Regions from separate parts of the Gordonia sihwensis genome, predicted to be linked through region 1. Evidence: predicted binding sites of a transcription regulator. Region 1 holds the regulator's gene; the other holds the start of a gene.
The links. The regulator LexA, encoded in region 1, represses DNA repair genes until DNA is damaged. The targets are predictions, from matches to a motif close to CGAACANNTGTTCG.

Region 1 (14,657 bases):
GGAGGTCGCGGCCGTCGTCACGTCGCTGGAGAACCAGTACGACGCCTACATGCGCGCGAAGAACGAGCAGGCCTCGCTGCTGGCCGCCGACCAGGATGTCCCCTCGGGCGACGAACTGGGTGCGGAGTTCGAGCGGTTCCTGGCCGAACACGCCGCGGAGTTCGACGGACTCGGCGATGGCGCCTTCCCGGAGCCGGACGACGAGAGCGACACCGGGCCCGACGACACACAAGGACGTGATCCGAGCTGACGACGCCGGCCACGGAACCGAGCGACACCGTTCCGCTGACGCCCACCACTGACGAAGATCTCGCATTCGAGAGGTTCACGACGTGGTGGGCGTCTCGCGGGCTCGACCTGTACCCGCATCAGGAGGAGGCGCTCCTCGAGCTCGTCTCGGGCAGCAACGTGATCCTGGCGACGCCGACCGGATCGGGCAAGTCGCTCGTCGCCTCCGGCGCCATCTATTTCGCGCTCTGCCGCGGGCGGCGCGCGTATTACACAGCGCCGATCAAAGCCCTGGTCAGCGAGAAGTTCTTCGATCTGTGCGATCAGTTCGGTGCCGCCAATGTAGGTCTGCTCACCGGCGACGCGTCGGTCAACGCCGACGCGCCGATCGTGTGCGCGACCGCCGAGATCGTCGCCAACATCGCCCTGCGCGACGGCGCCGGATCCGACGTCGGCGTCCTGGTGGCCGACGAATTCCACTATTACGGCGAGTCCGACCGCGGCTGGGCCTGGCAGGTCCCTCTGATCGAACTGCCGGATCCGTCGCCCGAGACCGCTGTCGACCGGCAGCCGCAGTTCCTGCTGATGTCGGCGACGCTGGGCAGCATGGACTTCTTCGTCGACGACCTCACTCGCCGCACCGGTCGCACCACCGTGCCGGTGACCGGTGCGCAGCGGCCCGTGCCGCTGCAGTACCGATACGCGATCACCCCGATCCACGAGACGATCGCCGAGCTGATCGACGCCGGCCGGGCGCCGGTCTACGTGGTTCATTTCACGCAGCAGCAGGCCGTCGAACGCGCCCAGGCGCTGCTGTCGGTGAAGATCTGTGACAAGGAGGAGAAGGCGGCCATCGCCGAGGCGATCGGCGACTTCCGGTTCCAGACCGGCTTCGGAGGCACCCTGTCGAAACTCCTGCGGTCGGGCATCGGCGTGCATCACGCGGGCATGCTCCCCCGCTACCGGCGGCTCGTCGAACGGCTGGCGCAGGCCGGCCTGCTGAAGGTGGTCGCCGGAACCGACACCCTCGGCGTGGGCATCAACGTGCCGATCCGCACCGTGCTGTTCGCGGGCCTGACCAAGTACGACGGCCACCGGGTGCGCCGGCTGCGAGCGCGGGAGTTCCACCAGATCGCCGGCCGTGCCGGCCGGGCGGGTTTCGACACCGTCGGCTACGTGGTGGCCCAGGCACCCGAACACGACGTCGAGAACGCGCGCGCCGTGGCGAAGGCGGGCGACGACCCCAAGAAGCTGCGGAAGGTGGTGCGCCGCAAAGCCCCCGAGGGGTTCGTCAGCTGGGGCGAGAAGACCTTCGAAACGCTGATCGACGCTCCCGACGAAGAGTTGAAGTCGCATTTCCGGATGACCACCGCGATGCTGATGGAAGTGCTCGAACGGCCCGGCGACTGCTTCGCGGCGCTGCGGCATCTGCTCGAGACCAACCACGAACCGCGCTCGCGGCAACTGCGCCACATCAAGCACACCATCGCGCTGTACCGCGACCTGTGCGAGACCGGGATCGTGACGAAGCTCGACCGGCCCGCGGCGGACGGGAAGCACGTGGAACTCTCCATCGACCTGCCGGAGAACTTCGCCCTCACCAATCCGCTCTCGGCGTTCGCGGTCGCCGCGTTCGAACTCCTCGACACCGATTCGGACACCTACGCGCTCGATGTGATCTCGATACTCGAATGCACCCTCGACGATCCGCGCCCCGTGCTCGTCGCGCAGCGCAAGCAGGCGCGCGACGCCGCCGTCGCCGAGATGAAGGCCGACGGGATCGAGTACGAGGAGCGCATGGAGCGACTCGAGCAGATCACGTGGCCGCAGCCGCTCGCCGAGGAGATCGGTTTCGCATACGAGACCTATCGCCGGGGCCATCCCTGGCTGGCGAACACTCCCCCGTCGCCCAAATCCGTCCTGCGGTACATGCGGGAGCGGTCGATGACCTTCACCGAGCTCATCTCCGACCTCGGGCTCGCGCGCAGCGAAGGCGTCGTCCTGCGGTACCTGACCGACTGCTACCGCGCACTGAACAGCGGGTTGCCGATGTCGGCGGTCACCGACGAGATCGAGGACATCACCGACGAACTTGGCGATCTGATCCGCGACGTCGACTCCAGCCTCATCGACGAGTGGGAGCAGCTCACCGCTCAGGCGTGAGGCCGACGGCGGTGTCGTCGGTGCCGCCGGACCGCGTGCCCACCGGGGTCACCGCGCCTCCGTCGGCCACCAGTTCGGCGATGTCGGCGGCCAGCGCGCGGTAGGCCTCACCCCGGCCCGACGACTCCCGGTACACGAGGCCGATCGTGCGGCCGGGCCGCGGACGCGCGAACTCGGCCGTGGCGAGTCCACCCGCCGCGGTCTCGACGGCCACCGCGGTCTGCGGGATCAGCGTCACTCCCAGCCCGCCTTCGACACACTGCACCGCGGTCGTGAGCGACGCGGCCCGCGTCTGACGCAGATCGGGCGAGACGCCGGCGAGCTGACACACCTCGAGAGCCTGATCGCGCAGGCAGTGTCCTTCGTCGAGCAGCAGCAGCGGAAGATCCTCCAGCATCTTCGGCGACAGCCGCTTCCGTCCGGCGAGCGGATGTCCTTGCGGCAGCGCGAGGACGAAGTCCTCGGCGTACATCGGGATCTCGCCGATCCCCGGTGCGCCGGCGGGCAGGGCGAGGACCGCCGCATCGAGGGCTCCGTCGCGCAATTGTCCGAGCAGACGGTCGGTCTGATCCTCCACCACCAGCAGATCGAGCGCCGGTCGGCGTTCGGCGAGCCCCTGCAACACCCGGGGCAGGATGTAGGGCGCGATCGTCGGGATCAATCCCAACCGGAGAGTCCCCGACAGCGGGTCGAGGTCGCCGGCGGCATCGAGCAGGAAGTCGTCGACGGCGTCGCACACCGCGATCGCCGACCCGAGCAGCCGGCGGCCCTCCGCCGTCAGCATCACCCGCCGGGTGGTCCGTTCGACGAGCCGGAGTCCGAGCCCCGCCTCCAGTCCGGCCAGCGCCTGTGACAGCGAGGGCTGACTGACCCCGAGTTCGGCTGCGGCGGAGCCGAAGTGCAAGTGCTTCGCCACGGACACGAACGCCCTCAGTGCGGTGATGGGCGGCTGATAACTTTGATCGGTCATGCCTATCAATATAGTGACTACTATCGCATTTGCTTTTCACTGGGTTTCGGGCAGAATGGACTCCAGGCGGGAAACCGACCGTTTCTCCGCCGGAATCTTCTCTCCCGCAACATGAATCCGAATTGAAGGAGTACACACATGGCTCTGCTCACCATCGGCGACCAGTTCCCGGCCTACAACCTCACCGCCGTCATCGGCGGCGACCTCTCGAAGGTCGACGCGCAGCAGCCGGACGACTACTTCACCACGGTCACCAGCGACGACCACGCGGGCAAGTGGCGCGTCGTCTTCTTCTGGCCGAAGGACTTCACCTTCGTCTGCCCCACCGAGATCGCCGCCTTCGGCAAGCTGAACGACGAGTTCGCCGACCGCGACACCCAGGTGCTCGGCGCCTCGATCGACTCGGAGTTCGTCCACTTCCAGTGGCGCGCCCAGCACGAGGACCTCAAGACCCTCCCCTTCCCGATGCTCTCGGACCTCAAGCGCGAGCTGGTCGAGGCCACCGGCGTCCTCAACGCCGACGGCGTCGCCGATCGCGCCACCTTCATCATCGACCCGAACAACGAGATCCAGTTCGTGTCGGTCACCGCGGGCTCGGTCGGCCGCAACGTCGACGAGGTCCTGCGCGTGCTCGACGCCCTGCAGTCCGACGAGCTGTGCGCCTGCAACTGGCGCAAGGGCGACCCGACCATCAACGCGGGCGAGCTCATGAGCGCGGGCGTCTGATTCCGGCCGTTCCCGGATCTCCCACGCCACCTCACACTCGAAGGGATCGAGCGATATGAGCATCGACAACCTGAAGAACGCACTCCCCGAGTACGCCAAGGATCTCAAGCTGAACCTCTCCTCGATCAGCCGCACCACGGTGCTGAACGAGGAGCAGCTGTGGGGCACGCTGCTGGCCACCGCCGCGGCGACCCGCAACGCCACCGTGCTGCGTGAGATCGCCGACGAAGCCGCCGACAACCTGTCGGCGGAGGCGTACAACGCCGCCCTCGGCGCCGCCTCGATCATGGGCATGAACAACGTGTTCTACCGCGGCCGCGGCTTCCTCGACGGCAAGTACGACGACTTGCGTCTCGGTCTGCGGATGAACATCATCGGCAACCCGGGCGTGGACAAGGTGAACTTCGAGCTCTGGTCGCTGGCGGTGTCGGCGATCAACGGCTGCGAGCACTGCGTCGGCGCGCACGAGAACGTCGTCCGTGAGGGCGGGCAGGACCGCGAGGTCGTGTTCGAGGCCCTCAAGGCCGCGTCGATCGTGGCCGGCGTCGGCCAGGCGATCACCTCCGCCGAGGCACTCGCCGCCGCGGGAGTCTGACGGACTGCCGCCCGCACCACTGCGGGCCACATGCGGGCAGGCCCCGAGCGCGTGAACTTCACGTGCTCGGGGCCTGCCGTCATTTCAGGTGGGCAACCGCCGTCTGACGTCAGTCAGTCGGTCAGGCGGCGGCCACCTCCTCAGTCCTGAAATTCACCATTTCCCGGACCACCTCCTTCCCTGTTGACGAGCAGAACGCTACGCCGATGCCCGGAGCGGCCGCAACGGGTTTTCCGAGGCGACTTCGGGGTATCGATGTGGTGGCCGTCGATATCGGTGGCTACAGCTCCCGCACGGCTTTCGCCACCCGATCGGCGAGCTCCCCCACCTCGTCCGCGGTCATGATGAACGCCGGCGAGATCTGCAGTGCGCCCTGACCGGCCACCCGGCCGCTGACACCGTGCTCGCGCAGCTTCGTCACGGCGGCCGCTCCCTTCGACGGGTCGGCGAGCTGTACCGCCGTCACCGCTCCCAGACCGGTGCGGACCTCGCCGACCTGAGACAGCTCCGCGAGCGGCGCGAACGCCGCGGCGAGGTCGGACTCGAGACGGCTCGCCGTCTCGAGCAGTCCCTCGCGCTCGATGATGTCGAGGTTCACCAGTGCGGCCGCTGCCGCTGCGGCGTGGCCGCCGTAGGTGTATCCGTGGCGCCACCACGTGCCGCCGGCGAAGAACGGCGCCGCCACCCGCGGCGCCACCACCAATGCGCCCATCGGCACATACCCGCTGGTGAGTCCCTTGGCCGTGGTCATCATGTCGGGATCGAGACCGAATCGGGAGGAGGCGAACCACTCCCGGGCCCCGATACGGCCGAACCCGGTGACCACCTCGTCGGCGATGAACAGCACGTCGTGGTCGCGGCAGATCTCGCGGACTTCGCGCAGGTAGCCCTCCGGCGGCGGATACACTCCGCCCGCGCCCAGGATCGGCTCGGCGATGAAGGCCGCGATGCGCTCGGCTCCGATCCGCTCGATCAGCCCCAGGAGACTCTTCGCGTCATCCCACGCGACGGTCTCGGTGTCGGACATCAACTCGCCGTAGCCCTCGCCGTTGGCGTCTATGCCCGCGAGCGAAGTGCCCGCGACGTGCATCCCGTGATACGCCCGGCTGCGTCCGACGACGATCGTCTTGTCGGGCGCGCCCTGCTCGACCCAGTACCGGCGCGCCAGTTTGACCGCCGACTCGACCGAATCACTGCCGCCAGAGGTGAACAGCACCTTCGAACCCGGTACCGGCGCGATCGCGGCGATGCGCTCGGCGAGTTCGACGGTGATCTCCGACGCCACGTCGCCGAAGTTCGAGTAGTGCGCGAGCGTCGACAGCTGCCGCGCCACCGCGTCGGCCACCTCGGTGCGACCGTGACCGATGTTGGCGAACCACAGACCCGCGGTGGCGTCGATGTATTCCCTGCCGCTGTCGTCGTAGACACGCGTCCCGCGTCCGCGCGTCACGATGAACGGTCCGTCCGCGGTCACCGCACCCATGTCTGCAAAGCCGTGCCAGAGAGAACCCATGCCTTGAATATGGCACTTCACCCCGGGTTGCGCTCACCTCTCAGCCGGACTCCGCGAGCCGGGCGAGACGGTCGATCGACGACGCCAGCCGTTCGCTCGTCGTCGCCCTGGCGCGGGCTTCGCGCTTGGGGTCGTGCAGTTCCGTCCAGTCGTACGTGTGCACCACACGGGTTCCGTCGGCGTGCTCGAAGAGTTCCCAACGCCAGAGGTGGCCGGGCGGATTCTTCCCCACCTCCGACGGCAGCCACGCGATGAGACGTCCCTCGTCGAATTCGACGACGTGATTCGCGCGCACCGCACCGGGTTTGGTGAGCCGCATGGTGAAGACGTCGCCGACGCGGCGCACCCGCCGGCCTGGCTCGGCCGCGGTGAGGTTGTCGTTGCCGTCCCACTCGGGCTGACGGGCGGGGTCCGCGATGAGCTCGAAGATCCGGCTGCGCGGTGCGGCGACGATCCGCTCGGCGGAGACGACGCGTGCGGAGGACTCTGTTCCGGGTGTCATCACCGCATTGTGGCCCACCGTAGAATCGATGTCATCATGCCTTCCGCGATCCCGTCTCCGGACCTGTCCGCCCTGACGATCTCCTATCCGCCGGAACTCCCGGTCAGCGCCTGCCGCGACGAGATCGCCGAGGCGGTCTCCGCACACCAGGTGGTCGTGATCGCGGGCGAGACCGGTTCGGGCAAGACGACCCAGTTGCCGAAGATCTGCCTCGAACTCGGCCGCACCTCGATCGGTCATACGCAGCCTCGGCGGATCGCGGCGACGTCGGTGGCCCGGCGGATCGCCGACGAGTTGGGCACCGAGATCGGCGGGACCGTCGGGTATCAGGTGCGCTTCTCCGACAAGGTCGGCAAAGACACCCGCATCAAGGTGATGACCGACGGCATCCTGCTGCGCGAGATCGGCCGGGATCCGCGGCTGTCCGGTTACGACACGATCATCATCGACGAGGCGCACGAGCGCAGCCTCAACATCGACTTCCTGCTCGGCTATCTCAAGCAGTTGCTGCCGACCAGACCGGATCTCAAGCTCATCATCACCTCGGCGACCATCGAGCCCGACCGCTTCGCCCGGCATTTCGCCACCACCGCGGACACGGTGCCGATCTTGGAGGTCTCGGGGCGGACGTACCCGGTCGAGATCCGGTATCGGCCGCGCGAGAGCGACGACTCCGACCATGACGACCTCGATCAGATCGCGGCGATCGACGCGGCGGTCGGCGAGCTGTGGTCGCACGCCCCGGGCGACATCCTGGTGTTCCTGCCGACCGAGCGCGACATCCGGGACACGGCCGATGCCCTCCGCCGACGCAGCGAGGCCGAGATCGTTCCGCTGTTCGCCCGGCTGTCGGTCGGTGAGCAGCAACGGGTGTTCGCCCCGTCCAACGGTCGGCGGATCGTGCTGGCCACGAATGTCGCCGAGACGTCATTGACCGTTCCCGGCATCCGGTACGTGATCGATGCGGGTACGGCGCGCATCTCCCGCTATTCGACCCGCACCAAGGTGACTCGTCTTCCCGTGGAACGGGTCTCACAGGCCAGCGCCCGTCAGCGCGCGGGTCGCTGCGGCCGGGTGGCGCCGGGCATCTGCATCCGCCTGTACTCGGAGGACGATTTCGACGCTCGTCCGGAGTACACCGACCCGGAGATCCTGCGGAGCAATCTCGCCGCCGTCATCCTGTCGATGCTGTCGCTGCGGCTGGGCGACATCAACGATTTCCCGTTCGTGCAGGCGCCCGACCCGCGAGCGGTCCGCGACGGCATGGCACAGCTGTCCGAACTGGGAGCGGTCACCGGCACCGATTCCGCGTCCGCGCGGCTGACCAAGATCGGCAAGCAGCTCGCGCGGCTGCCCGTCGACCCGAGGTTGGGCCGGATGCTGGTTGCCGGACACGACAACGGCTGCCTCGATCACCTGCTCGTCATCACTGCGGCGCTGGCCCTGCCCGACGTTCGGGAGTTCCCCAGCGACAAGCGGGAGGCCGCCACCGCCGCCCATCGCCGGCACGCGGTGCCTGGGTCGGAGTTCCTCGGGCACCTCAAGCTCTGGGAGTATCTGACGGCCAGGCGCGCGGAACTCTCAAGCAGCCAGTTCCGCAAGATGTGCGAGCGAGAGTTCCTGCACTTCCTGCGGATCCGCGAATGGATCGATCTGAACCGGCAGCTGCGGCGCACCGTCAGCGACCTCAAGTGGCAGATCCCGGACACCGAGGTGGACCCGGCAGCCGTTCATCGCAGCGTGCTCTCCGGCCTGCTGACCAACATCGGTGCGCGGCAAGGCGACTCACGCGACTATCTGGGCACCCGAGGCACGAAGTTCGCGATCTTCCCCGGATCCTTCCTCGCGAACAAACCGCCCGCCTTCGTCGTGGCCGCCGAACTCGTCGAGACCTCGCGCCTGTTCGCACACACCGTGGCCTCGATCGATCCGGCCTGGGTCGAGGAGTTGGCCGGCGACCTGGTGACGCGCACCTACTCCGAGCCGCACTGGTCCACCCGCCGCGGCGCGGTGATGGCGTACGAGAAGGTCAGCCTGTACGGAGTTCCCCTGGTGGCACAGCGCCGCGTGAACTACGGGTCGATCGACCCGAAGACCTCGCGCGAGATCTTCATCCAGGAGGCACTGGTCGCCGGACGCTGGCGTAACCGTCATGCGTTCTTCGCCCACAACGCCGAGTTGCTCCGCGACGCGTCCGAGACCGAACATCGCGCGCGGCGTAGGGACCTGCGCATCTCCGACGACGAGCTCTTCGAGTTCTACGCGGCGCGCATACCGTCCACCGTGGTGTCGACACGGCATTTCGACTCGTGGTGGAAGAAGGCGGGCCGCACCGATCCGGCGCTGCTCAACCTCCGGCCCGAGGACTTGCTCGGAGACGACGTCCCCACGGCCGCCGACTATCCGGCCGCCTGGCAGCAGGGCGAGACCCGCCTGGAGCTCCGCTACCACTTCGAGCCCGGCGCACCCGATGACGGCGTGACCGCGATCATCCCCGAGCCGCTCCTGGCACATGTGCGAGACACCGGATTCGACTGGCTCGTACCCGGGATGCGCGCCGAACTCGCGACGCAGCTGATCAAGTCGTTGCCCAAGGGTCTGCGCAAGTCCATGTCCCCGGCGTCCCGGTACGCCGAACTCGCTCTCAGCCGACTCTCGGTGCGCAGCGAGCCACTGCTCACCGGCCTGGCTCGCGAGCTGTCGTCGATCAGCGGGGTCACCCTGGCTCCGCGCGATTTCAATCCGTCGGCACTCCCCCCGCATCTGCGGATGCACTTCGCAGTCACCGGCACAGACGGCGCGATCATCGCCCGCGGCGACCGGCTCGCCGCGCTTCGCACCGACCTGTCTGCCGACGCCGACCGCGACCGCCGTGCGCCCCTGCACCGCGAATGGACCGCCGACGGTCTGGGCACCCTCGCCGACTCCGAGACGGCGACCGTTGCGGGACAGACGATCACCCGCTATCCCACGCTCGCGACCGTGCCGGGACAGGGCGTACGCATCGCGAAGGCCGCCACCTCCACCGAGCGCGACGCCGGCATCGCCGCCGCCGCCGGAGAACTCCTGCGCCTCGCGATCGCGCCGCCCAGCCGCAAGCTGGCGTCGACTCTGCCGCCGCCGGCCAAGCTCGCGCTGAGCCAGAGCCCGTATCCGGACGTGGACGCGTTGCTGGCCGACTGCACGGCACGGGCGGTCACCGACACCCTGGCACGGGAGCCGGAGTTGGCCGCGCTGCGCAGTCCCGGTGACTTCGGCGCGCTCTCGGCGCGGCTGGGGCCGGTGATCCGGTCGCGCGCACCCGAGTACTTCGACGCCGCCGTCGCGGCGCTCGCCGAATACTCCCCGGTGCGCCGGGCCGTCGACGCCCGGTCCGGGACTCTCGCCGCCGACGACGTCTCCGATCAGGTCAACGATCTGATCTTCGACGGCTTCGTCGGCGCGACGGCATTGGAGCATCTGCGCTCGCTGCCGCGCTATCTCACCGCCGCACGGCTGCGCCTCGAGTCCCTCAACACCGCCGCCGGCCGGGACAACGAGGCGATGGGCGCCATCGACAGGGTGGTGGCAGTCTGGAATAGGCGCCTCGCCCAGCTTCCGGCCGCACGCCACGAGGCGCTGAACGAGTTGGTGCAGTGGCGCCTGGAGGAACTCCGCGTGAGCCTGTTCGCTCAGCAGCTCGGCACCAACGGTCCAGTCTCCGAGCAGCGGATAATCAAGGCGATCGACAAGTTCAGCTGACTGCTCGGGGCGGTGGCTGACTGCTCGGACCGGCGGCGCCGGTGCCGTGAGTGTCAGTGACGGTCGCGGCGCAGCGAATCGATCTCGCGCTGGAAGTCGTCGGCCGACTCGAACGACCGGTAGACCGAGGCGAACCGCAGATAGGCCACCTCGTCGAGGTCGCGCAGCGGACCGAGGATCGCGAGACCGACCTCATTGCTCGGTATCTCGGCCGAACCCGACGAGCGCACGGTGTCCTCCACCTGCACCGCTAGCTTCGCCAGTGCGTCCTCGTCCACCTGACGGCCCTGGCAGGCGCGGCGCACGCCCTGCATCACCTTCTCGCGACTGAAGGGCTCGGAGATGCCGTTGCGCTTCACCACGGACAGCACAGCCGTCTCGACCGTGCTGAACCGCCGCCCGCATTCATTGCACGACCTGCGGCGACGGATCACCTGGCCGTCGTCGGCGACTCGGGAGTCGACGACACGGGTGTCGTCGTTCTTGCAGAACGGGCAGCGCATGCCATGACAATACCCGCCCGCCTCAGCCGTACTGCGGGGCGATAAGCGCTTGTCCGACATGCAGTCCCGATGTCTCGAGGCCGTTCAGGTCGCGCAGCTGGGCGATGACGCCGGCGGACGGCAACTCCGGAGCGATCCGCTCAGCGAGCGCGGTGAGCGACTCCCCCGACCGGACGTACACCACGTGCGTCGCCGCCGGCGACTCCGGCGTCGCCGCATCCTGGTAGCCCGCTCCGACGAGGGCGAGCAGCCACACCATGCCGGCGAGGGTGCCGCCGACCACCGCGGCCCCGGCCCACCGGCGCCTGCGGTACACCGCGGGCGACAGCGCGGTCCGGCCGGCCGGCGGCGCATCGAACATCACTCGCCGGTCCGCGACCGGGCGACGCCGCTCGGGGCGGCCGGTCGGGAAGCACGTTCCGCTCGAGTCGCCTCGCCCCGCTCCGCGTACTCCCCGATCACGGACCAGCGAGCCACGGACCAGCGGGATGTCGCAGGTCATCGCCGACGCGGTGGAGTGCGCAGCAGTGGAGTGCGCAGCGGTGGAGTGCGCAGCGGTGGAGCGCACAGCGGTGGCGCGTCCGGTCGGGGCGGGTGCCGTCCTCGTGCTCATGACTCGTCTCCAATCGATCGCGTGTTCGAAGCACTCTTGTTCGATAGTTAACACGAGGGGTCCGACAAACGCCGACACGCGTCGAACAATTGTTTGAGTTTTGTGACCTACTCAACTAGCCTTTGGACCATCGATCGAACACAGCTGACGAAAGGCCCGACCGTGACCGACACGCCCGATCCGATGCTCTCCACCGCGACGCTCGAGGCCTCATTGACCCAGCGTCAGCGCGAGGTGCTCGAGGTCATCCGTCAGTCGGTCCGCGAGCGCGGCTACCCGCCGAGCATCCGTGAGATCGGCGAGGCCGTCGGACTCACCTCCACGTCGTCGGTGGCCCATCAGCTCCGCACGCTCGAGCGCCGCGGCCTTCTCAAGCGCGATCCGCACCGTCCGCGTGCGGTGAACGTTCGGGACGATCAGCGGACACCGCCCTCGGGCGGTGCCGAGGCCGACGGAGAGTCACTCCCCACGCCGACCTTCGTTCCGGTGCTCGGCCGGATCGCCGCCGGCGGACCGATTCTCGCCGAACAGGCCGTGGAGGAGGTCTTCCCGATGCCGCGCGAACTGGTCGGCGACGGTTCCCTGTTCATGCTTCGCGTGGTCGGCGAATCGATGATCGACGCGGCGATCTGCGACGGCGACTGGGTGGTCGTGCGCCAGCAGAACGTGGCGGAGAACGGTGACATCGTCGCCGCGATGATCGACGGCGAAGCCACCGTGAAGACCTTCAAGCGCACCGACGGTCACGTCTGGCTCATGCCGCACAACGAGCATTTCGAGCCCATCCCCGGCGACGACGCCGCCATCCTCGGCAAGGTCGTCACGGTGATGCGCCGTATCTGAGGCGCCCGGCCGGCCTCAGCGGGACATCACACCTCGCCGGCCAGAACCGCGCGAACCGCCTCGCGCGCCTGTGACGGACTCGTCGCGGCGATCGCGGCGGACGCCGCATCGCGGCACTGATCCATGGTGACGGTACCCAGCTTCAGTCCCACCGCGGCCGACGCCGCAGGCGCGGACGACAACGACGTCACACCCATCCCGACCAGCACACATGCCAGCAACGGATCGGCAGCCGCCTCGCCGCATACGCCCACGGGCTTGCCCTGGTCCCGACCGGCGTCCCCGACCCGCTGTATCAGCGCGAGTACCGCCGGCTGCCACGGGTCGGTGAGCGCCGCCAGCTCCGGCGACATCCGGTCCGCCGCCATCGTGTACTGGGTCAGGTCGTTGGTGCCGATCGAGACGAAGTCCACTTCGGCGAGGATCGCGTCGGCGAGGATCGCCGCCGACGGCACCTCGATCATCACCCCCGGCACCAGACCGCGTTCCCGAACCCGCGCGGCGAATTCGCGCGCCTCGTCGACCGTGGCGATCATCGGTGCCATCACCCACGGCGTCGCACGGCCGTCGTCGCGCGCCGCCTCCGCCAGCGCATCGAGCTGGTTGTTGCGGATGTCCGGATACGTCTGCACGATGCGGTTGCCGCGGACTCCCATCGCCGGATTCGGCTCGTCGGAGTGGGCGACGAACTTCAGTGGCTTGTCCGAGCCCGCGTCGAGGGTGCGGATCACCACCTTGCGCCCGGGAAAGGCGTCGATCACCTCCCGGTAGAGCTCTACCTGCTGGGCGACGGTGGGCTCGGCCGCGCGGTCCAGGAAGGCCAGTTCGGTTCGGAACAGTCCGACGCCCTCCACCGGCGCCTGCGCCGCCGACCGAGCGGACACGCCGTCGGCCACGTTGGCCAGGATCGCGACCGCGTGCCCGTCCGCCGTGCGGCCCGGCCCGCGCCAGGCCGCCGTCTCGGCCGCCCGCGTCGCCGCGGCCGTCACGGCGTCCGAGATGAGTCCGGCGTCCGGGGCGGCCCCCACCGTTCCCGCGTCCCCGTCCACGTAGCCCATGGCTCCGGAGGGGATCTCATCGAGTTCAGCGGCGGCGACCACGCACGGAATACCGAGTTGGCGAGCAATGATCGCCGTGTGGCTGCTGGGGCCGCCGAGCCGCATGCCCAGCCCGATGACGCGTGCCGGGTCCAGACCCGCGGTGTCGGCGGGCGCGAGGTCGTCGGCGAGCAGAATCGACGGTACGTCCGGCACGGGGATGCCCGGCTCCGAGAGCCCGAGGAGTTCGGCGACGACGCGGTCTCGGACGTCCAACAGATCGGTGACCCGTTCAGCCATGAGGCCGCCGAGCTTGGTGAACATCTCCACGAACTGCTCGGTGGCCGCGATCGCGGCGAGCGGCGCTCGAACGCCCTGCGCAATCGACTTGCCCGCGGCCGTCGCCCACCCGCGATCGCGCGCGAGACCGGCCGTGGCAGTCAGGACCTCGGCCGCGACGCCGGTGCTGTGGGAGGCCCGGTCGGCCAGCCGGTCGGCCACCACTCCGGCGGCGGCGGTGAAACGCTCCATCTCTGCGTCGCGGAGCTCCTCCGGAACGGGAGAGTCGTCGATGGCGTCGAAGCCGGGTCGCGGTGCGGGTCTGATGATCGGTCCGTACGCGAGGCCACCGACCACCGGAGTACCGGAGACGATGACGTCGGCGCGGAACGGGTTCTCGGCAGGCACGGGAGAAGTCACCTCGGTCATGTGAGAAAGATTACAGAAAGTCCTTGACGTGTCAACACGTACCCATGTAAACAAAGATGTGTAACCAACCAAATCAACACAGATCCACATCTTTGCACGATCCCCATCGTTGCATGAGATCGGACAGTCGGGAGAGCAGATGTACGCGGAGGAACGCCAGTCGGCGATCGCGAACGAGGTCCGCCTGCGCGGCCGCGTCTCCGTAGCCGATCTCGCCGCGCGCTTCTCCGTGACCGGCGAGACCGTGCGCCGCGACCTGGCTATTCTCGCTCGCAGCGGCCATCTGGTGCGCGTCCACGGCGGAGCCGTACGCCTCGACGTCGCCGCAGTGGTCGACGAACCTGATCTGGTGGTTCGGGAGGAGACCCACCGAGGCGAGAAGAGCGCCATCGGTGCCGCTGCGCTGGCATTCCTGCCCGCCGACGGCGGTTCCATCGTGATCGACGCCGGGACCACCACTCTGCAGTTGGCTCTGTCCATCCCCGCCGACGCCCGCTTGACCTGCGTCACCAACA
Region 2 (5,840 bases), 140 kb from region 1:
CGGACTCGTGGAGGGCAGCGAGCGCCCCCTCGGCGTCCTCACGCGCCCGTTCCTGTTCGGCGATGGCCGCGGCCAGCTCCGATTCCAGACGCAGTGCCGTCTCCTCGGCGGCCGCGAGGTCGTGTGTCGCGGTATCGATCGCGGACTGCACCTCGATGGTCGACGGACGTCGTGCGGATCCGCCCTCCACGCTGGCCGAGGAGATGCGGTCGCCGTCGCGCGTGACGCCGACCACTCCGAGCTCACGGGCCAGGTCCAGCCCGGTCTCGGGATCGTCGACGACGATCGTCTCGGCGAGCAGCACGTCGAGCGCGCCCGCCACCTCGTCGGGTGCGGTGACCAGGTCACGGGCCCACACCGCACCGTCGGGCAGCGACGGCCGACGGTCGGGGTCGACGCCGGGCAGTCCCCCGACGATGAGGGCCGCTCGCCCGCCGTCGCCGCTGCGCAGTTCGCGCAGGGCCCGCACCGCGGCGAGCGCGTCGACCGTCGTGATCGCATCGGCGGCCGGCCCCAGCGCTCCCGCCATGGCGGCTTCGTAGCCCGGCTTCACCGTCAGCAGCTCCGACAGCGGCACGAGGACGCCCTCGGTTCCGCGTTCGATCAGCCAGGCCCCGCCGTCACCGCGTTCCAGACCGACCGAGAGCGCTTCGATCCGCGCGCTGAGCGACGCGATCGATCTGGCGGTCTCGCGCTCACTCTGGCGGAGCCGTTCGACGGTCGCAGTGGCCTCGGCCAGCGCCGCCGCACATCGTTCGTGGTGCTCATCGAGGCCGCGTTCGGCGTCCTCGAGGATCCTGACCCGCGCCACCTCCTGATCGAGGGCCGCCTGCGCGGTGTCGGCCCGCTCGGCGGCCGCCTCGATCGACGCCGTCAGCCGGGCGGTCTCGGCGTCCACCGACTCCACCTTGGTTCGCAGGTTCGCGGCCTCGCCCTCCAACCGCGCCAGACCCTCGCGGCGGTCGGCGACGGCCTGCACCGCGGCCAGGTGCGCGCGCTCGGCCTCGTTGGCCACCTGCTCGGCGGCCTGCAGCGCGGCGGTCGCGTACTCCAGCCGCTCGGCGGCCTCCTCGACCGCCTCGGTGTGCTCGGCCTCGGTCATCGCAGCGCGTTCGGCCTGCCGTTCCAGTTCCTCGGGATCGGGACCGGAGTTGGCGACGCTCGGCGAGGCCAGGTTCGCCGCGCGTTCACCGGCGAGCCGCAACGTGCCGCCGACCCGCTCCGACAGTGCGCCGAGTTGGTAGAAGACGCGTCCGGCCTCACTCGCCGCGGGCGCCACCTGCGCCAGATGCTCCTGTGCTGCCGACAGCGCCTCCGTGGCGGCGTCCAGCGCGGCCGCCACCTCGTCCTGCTGTCGCCGGACGTCGGCCTCCACGGCGCTGTGCTGCGCCATCTCCTCGCGTCGCTTCACGAGGTCGTCGGCGGCCAGCCGCAAGCGGGCGTCGCGCAGGTCGGCCTGGACGGTCGCCGCGCGCCGCGCCACCTCGGCCTGCCGGCCGAGCGGCTTGAGCTGGCGGCGGAGTTCCGTCGTCAGATCGGTGAGACGGTCCAGGTTGGCGGCCATCGCGTCGAGTTTGCGGACCGCCTTCTCCTTGCGGCGACGATGCTTGAGGACCCCGGCGGCCTCCTCGATGAACGCGCGCCGTTCCTCCGGCCGGGCCTCCAGGATCGCCGCCAGCCGGCCCTGCCCCAGGATGACGTGCATCTCGCGGCCGATGCCCGAATCGGACAGCAGTTCCTGAACGTCCATCAGGCGGCACGAATTGCCGTTGATCTCGTACTCGCCCGCGCCGTCGCGGAACATGCGCCGCGTCACCGACACCTCGGAGTACTCGATCGGCAGCGCGCCGTCCGAGTTGTCGATGGTCAGGGTCACTTCCGCGCGGCCCAGCGGGGCGCGACCGGAGGTCCCGGCGAAAATGACGTCGGCCATCTTTCCGCCGCGCAGGGCCTTGGCCCCCTGCTCCCCCATCACCCAGGTCAGGGCGTCGACGACATTCGACTTGCCCGACCCGTTGGGCCCCACCACACACGTGATGCCGGGCTCGAACCGCAGCGTCGTCGACGACGCGAACGATTTGAACCCTTTCAGGGTGAGGCTCTTCAAGTGCACGACCTGACAGCCTACCCGGATCAGCGCTCGACGAAGCCCGTCAAACCACCGCGTGCCGCCTCGAAGGACTCCACCACCAGATCGACTCGGCCGGGGGTGTCGGACGAGCGCAGCGCGGCCAGCAGTGCCGTCAGCGATTCATGCGGACCTTCGGCGACCACGAGCACCCGACCGTCGGGCTGGTTCGAGGCGTATCCCACCAGACCGAGTTCCAGCGCTCGCGACCGGGTCCACCAGCGGAATCCGACGCCTTGGACTCGCCCGTGCACCCACGCGGTGAGGCGCTGCATCACTCGGTCTCCATGGTGAGCGAGACCTGAGTTCCCGCCTTCAGGGTGCGGCCGACCGTGCAGACCTTGTCGATGGCGCGCTCGACGACCACGAGCAGGCGCTCGGCGGCCTCCGGGTCGAGTTCGGAGAGGTCCACTTCCAGGACCTCGTCCAGCTGCGGGTACTGCTCGTTCTCCCGGTCGGCGTCGCCCGAGACCCGCACGGTGGCGTCGTAGTCGTCGCCCAGTCGGCGCGAGAGCGGCCGGTCCGACGACATCCCGGTGCACGCGGCGAGTGCGATCTTCATGAGTTCGCCCGGGGTGAAGACGCCCTCGACGTCCTCCGAGCCGATGAGGACCTGCGCCCCGCGCGAGCTCTGCCCGGTGTACCTCCGGGTTCCGGTCCGCTGGACCCACAGTTCAGTCATGTCGTCGTGCCTTTCATCTGCCGTTCGTGGAGGTGTTCACGTCTCGGTGTTCACGTCTCGGTGTTCACGCCTCCCCCGGTCGAACGCCGCCGGCCTCGCAGACCTTCCCGGCCGTCGGCGTTCCAAGACTGTTCAACCTACCGGGTGGCCGGCTCGCCCTGCGGATCGGCTTGAGGACGTCGACGAGAGCGCGTCGCCGAGAACGGTGCGCTGAATCCGCCTCGTTCCGTTCGAGTGATTTGTCAGACCCTGCCGATATCATCGAATGTAAGTTCGAGGCACTCGAAGGGGAGGCGTGAACATGCAGGTGAGGGAGCATTCCGGCTCGTCGGTGGTGGTCGACGACGGGTCGATCGTGATCCGGATCGGATGTCCGGCAGGTTCGACCGACGGGTCCGGTTCGGATGCGGCTGCGGTGTCGCGGGCTGATCGTGCCGCGTTGTTGACCTTCGCAGCGCGGGCTGACTGCTATCAGGGGTTGGTGATGTGGCATCGCTATCAGGCGGTGTACTCGCTGTATCGGGCGAAGCAAGCGGAATTAGAGGCCGACGCGTCGGTCGATGCGTACACGCGGTTGTTTGATCCGCAGTGCCAGATGGCGGCCTCGTATGCGACAGCGGCCGGGGTCCGGCAGTACGCGGGTGAGTTGTTCGTCGATCGGGCGATCGCGTGTTTCGAGCGGATTCCGTCGATCGGCCGACTGATGCGCGACGGGGTTCTCACTCCGGGGTGGTTCGTTCGAGCCGTGGAGCAGACCGCGTTGGTCGACGACGGCGACCTGCTCGCCTTCATTGATGCGGAGATCGCACATCGTCTGGCCGGAATGGGTGGACTGTCGGCGAACCGGGTGGAGTCGACCGTCGCCGCGATCGTGGCCGAGCACGACCCGGACGCCGCGACCCTGACTCGTGAGCAGGTCGCGTCGAGCAAGAAGGTGTCGGTGACGCCGGTCGCCGACGGCGTGTCGGAGATGGTGATCGTCGGCTCCACCGAGGACGCGGCGATCTCCCTCGGGGCGATCAACGCGCTCGCCGACGGCGTGTGCCCGTTCGACCCGCGAACCAAGCAGGCCCGCCGGTCCGACGCCGCTACCGCACTGCTGCAGCAGAGCCAGTTCACCTGCCTGTGCGAGCGGGACGACTGCGTCTCGGAGTTGGCGCCCGCGCAGATCGACGCGCGGCGCGCCCAGGTGATGGTTCACGTCGTGGTGCGCAAGGAGGCGCTCGACGGCGTGTCGCAGCTACCGGCGTACGAGGATGGCGTCGGTCCGATCTCCGCCCGCCACGCCCGGGAGTTGGTGCGTCGTCCCGACGCGGTGATTCGCGAGTTGGATCTGGACACGGTGATCGCCGACTGCATGCGACACGCCGGTCGGTACCGCCCCTCGGCGGCGGTCGACACAGCCGTCCGCGCCCTGTTCGGCACCTGCACCGTCGCCGGCTGCGACCGCCCGGCGTGGAAGTCCGACCTCGATCACGTCGTCGAATTCGACCACCGCGATCCGGGCAACGGCGGGCCGACGTGCGTGTGCAATCTGAATCCGAAGTGCCGTTTCCATCATGGCGTGAAAACCCACGCCGAAGGGTGGGTCGATGATCAGATCGTCGACGCCAACGGCGTCATCTGGACCGAAGTCACCACGCCGGACGGGATGACCGTCCGCCGACAGGCGATGAACCTGTGGCTGCTGCCCGAGCTCGGGCACATTCAGTGCCGGCACGGCGTGTCGTTCGGCATGTCGGACTCGCCCGCGACGCGCCCGGAGAACCGACACGCCGAGAATGAACCGGAACGGCGACTGACCCGCACTCAGGCCAAGCACCGCTACCGCACCCAGAGGCGCGCCGCCAACCGCCGACAGCGGGAAATCGCGACGGTCACCGACGGCGAGCCGCCGTTCTGAGTCCAGCGGCATCGGCGGAGCCGGTCGATCGCCACAGACTCAACCAGCCGTGACCGGCCGCGGGAGCCGTGTCCAGATGCAGACGCAGCACCTCGGTCAGCAACAGTTGCATGAGGTCAGTGACGATTGAATCGTCCCGGGTTTGATGGAGGCAGGTTTGACCGGAAGGGACACTTGTTTCATGCCTCGCCCATCGAAGTACTCGAAGGAGTTGCGGGACCGTGCCACGCGGATGGCCATCGATGCCCGTAGCGATCCTGCGACCGCGCCGGGTGCGTTGGCGCGGATCGCCAAGCAACTCGATATCCACCCCGAGACTCTGCGGAACTGGGTCCGCCGCGTCGAGAAGGGCCAAGCCGAAACCCCTGGCGTGGAGACGGTCTCCGATATCGAGAGGATCCGTCAGCTCGAGCGTGAGAACGCGGAGTTGCGGCGGGCGAACGAGATGGCGGATTCAAGCGGTGGGCGCAAGAAGCTCTGCGAGCTTCTCTGATGGTGTCAGATAGCCCAGAGTCTTGCGCGGTCGGCTGTTGAGGCTGTCCTGGATCGCGTCCAACTCCTCGCGGGTGACGGCGCTCAGGTCGGTGCCCTTGGGCAGGTACTGACGCAACAGGCCGTTGGTGTTCTCGTTGCTCCCGCGCTGCCAGGGCGAGTGGGGATCGCAGAAGTAGATCGGGATACCCGTGGCAGTGGTGAACGCCGCGTGCTGCGACATCTCCGCGCCCTGGTCCCAGGTGATCGTTCTGGCCAACGAGGACGGTAGTTTGCTGATCGCGGCGCGCATCGCTGCCTCGACCTGCTCGGCTGTCTTGCCATCTGGGAGGTGCAACAGCAGCGTCATCCGCGTCGATCGCTCGACGAGCGTCCCGACCGCGCTGCGGCTGCCCTCGCCAAGGATGAGGTCGCCTTCCCAGTGTCCGGGCACGGCGCGGTCGTCGGCTTCTGCGGGGCGTTCGCTGAGCATCACCATGCCGGGGATCCGGCCGCGGCCGTCAGTGGTGCCGCGGGGCTTTCGGGCCGCTCTTCCGGACCGTAGACACCGCGCCAACTCGCGGCGCAACTCGCCTCGGCCCTGGACAAACAGGGACTGGTAGATCGTCTCGTGGCTCACGCGCATCTCCGGATCA

Region 2: P5P27_RS07465 (DUF222 domain-containing protein) is a predicted target of LexA. The motif match lies at 3,073-3,086, and genes of this name have one in related genera.

Annotation. Positions count from the first base shown of each region.
Region 1 covers NZ_CP121248.1:1,677,122-1,691,778, reverse strand. The annotation lists gene P5P27_RS08170 (proteasome assembly chaperone family protein) at 1-250, shown strand, start outside; gene P5P27_RS08165 (DEAD/DEAH box helicase) at 247-2,391, shown strand; gene P5P27_RS08160 (hydrogen peroxide-inducible genes activator) at 2,375-3,361, opposite strand; gene P5P27_RS08155 (peroxiredoxin) at 3,500-4,087, shown strand; gene ahpD (alkylhydroperoxidase, AhpD family) at 4,143-4,682, shown strand; gene P5P27_RS08145 (aminotransferase family protein) at 4,963-6,195, opposite strand; gene P5P27_RS08140 (SRPBCC family protein) at 6,236-6,697, opposite strand; gene hrpA (ATP-dependent RNA helicase HrpA) at 6,734-10,438, shown strand; gene nrdR (transcriptional regulator NrdR) at 10,492-10,941, opposite strand; gene P5P27_RS08125 (LysM peptidoglycan-binding domain-containing protein) at 10,964-11,554, opposite strand; gene lexA (transcriptional repressor LexA) at 11,738-12,397, shown strand; gene P5P27_RS08115 (putative PEP-binding protein) at 12,424-14,142, opposite strand; gene P5P27_RS08110 (DeoR/GlpR family DNA-binding transcription regulator) at 14,282-14,657, shown strand, end outside.
Region 2 covers NZ_CP121248.1:1,542,381-1,548,220, reverse strand. The annotation lists gene smc (chromosome segregation protein SMC) at 1-2,113, opposite strand, end outside; gene P5P27_RS07475 (acylphosphatase) at 2,134-2,403, opposite strand; gene P5P27_RS07470 (OsmC family protein) at 2,403-2,810, opposite strand; gene P5P27_RS07465 (DUF222 domain-containing protein) at 3,106-4,713, shown strand; gene P5P27_RS07460 (transposase) at 4,895-5,206, shown strand; gene P5P27_RS07455 (IS30 family transposase) at 5,168-5,840, opposite strand, start outside.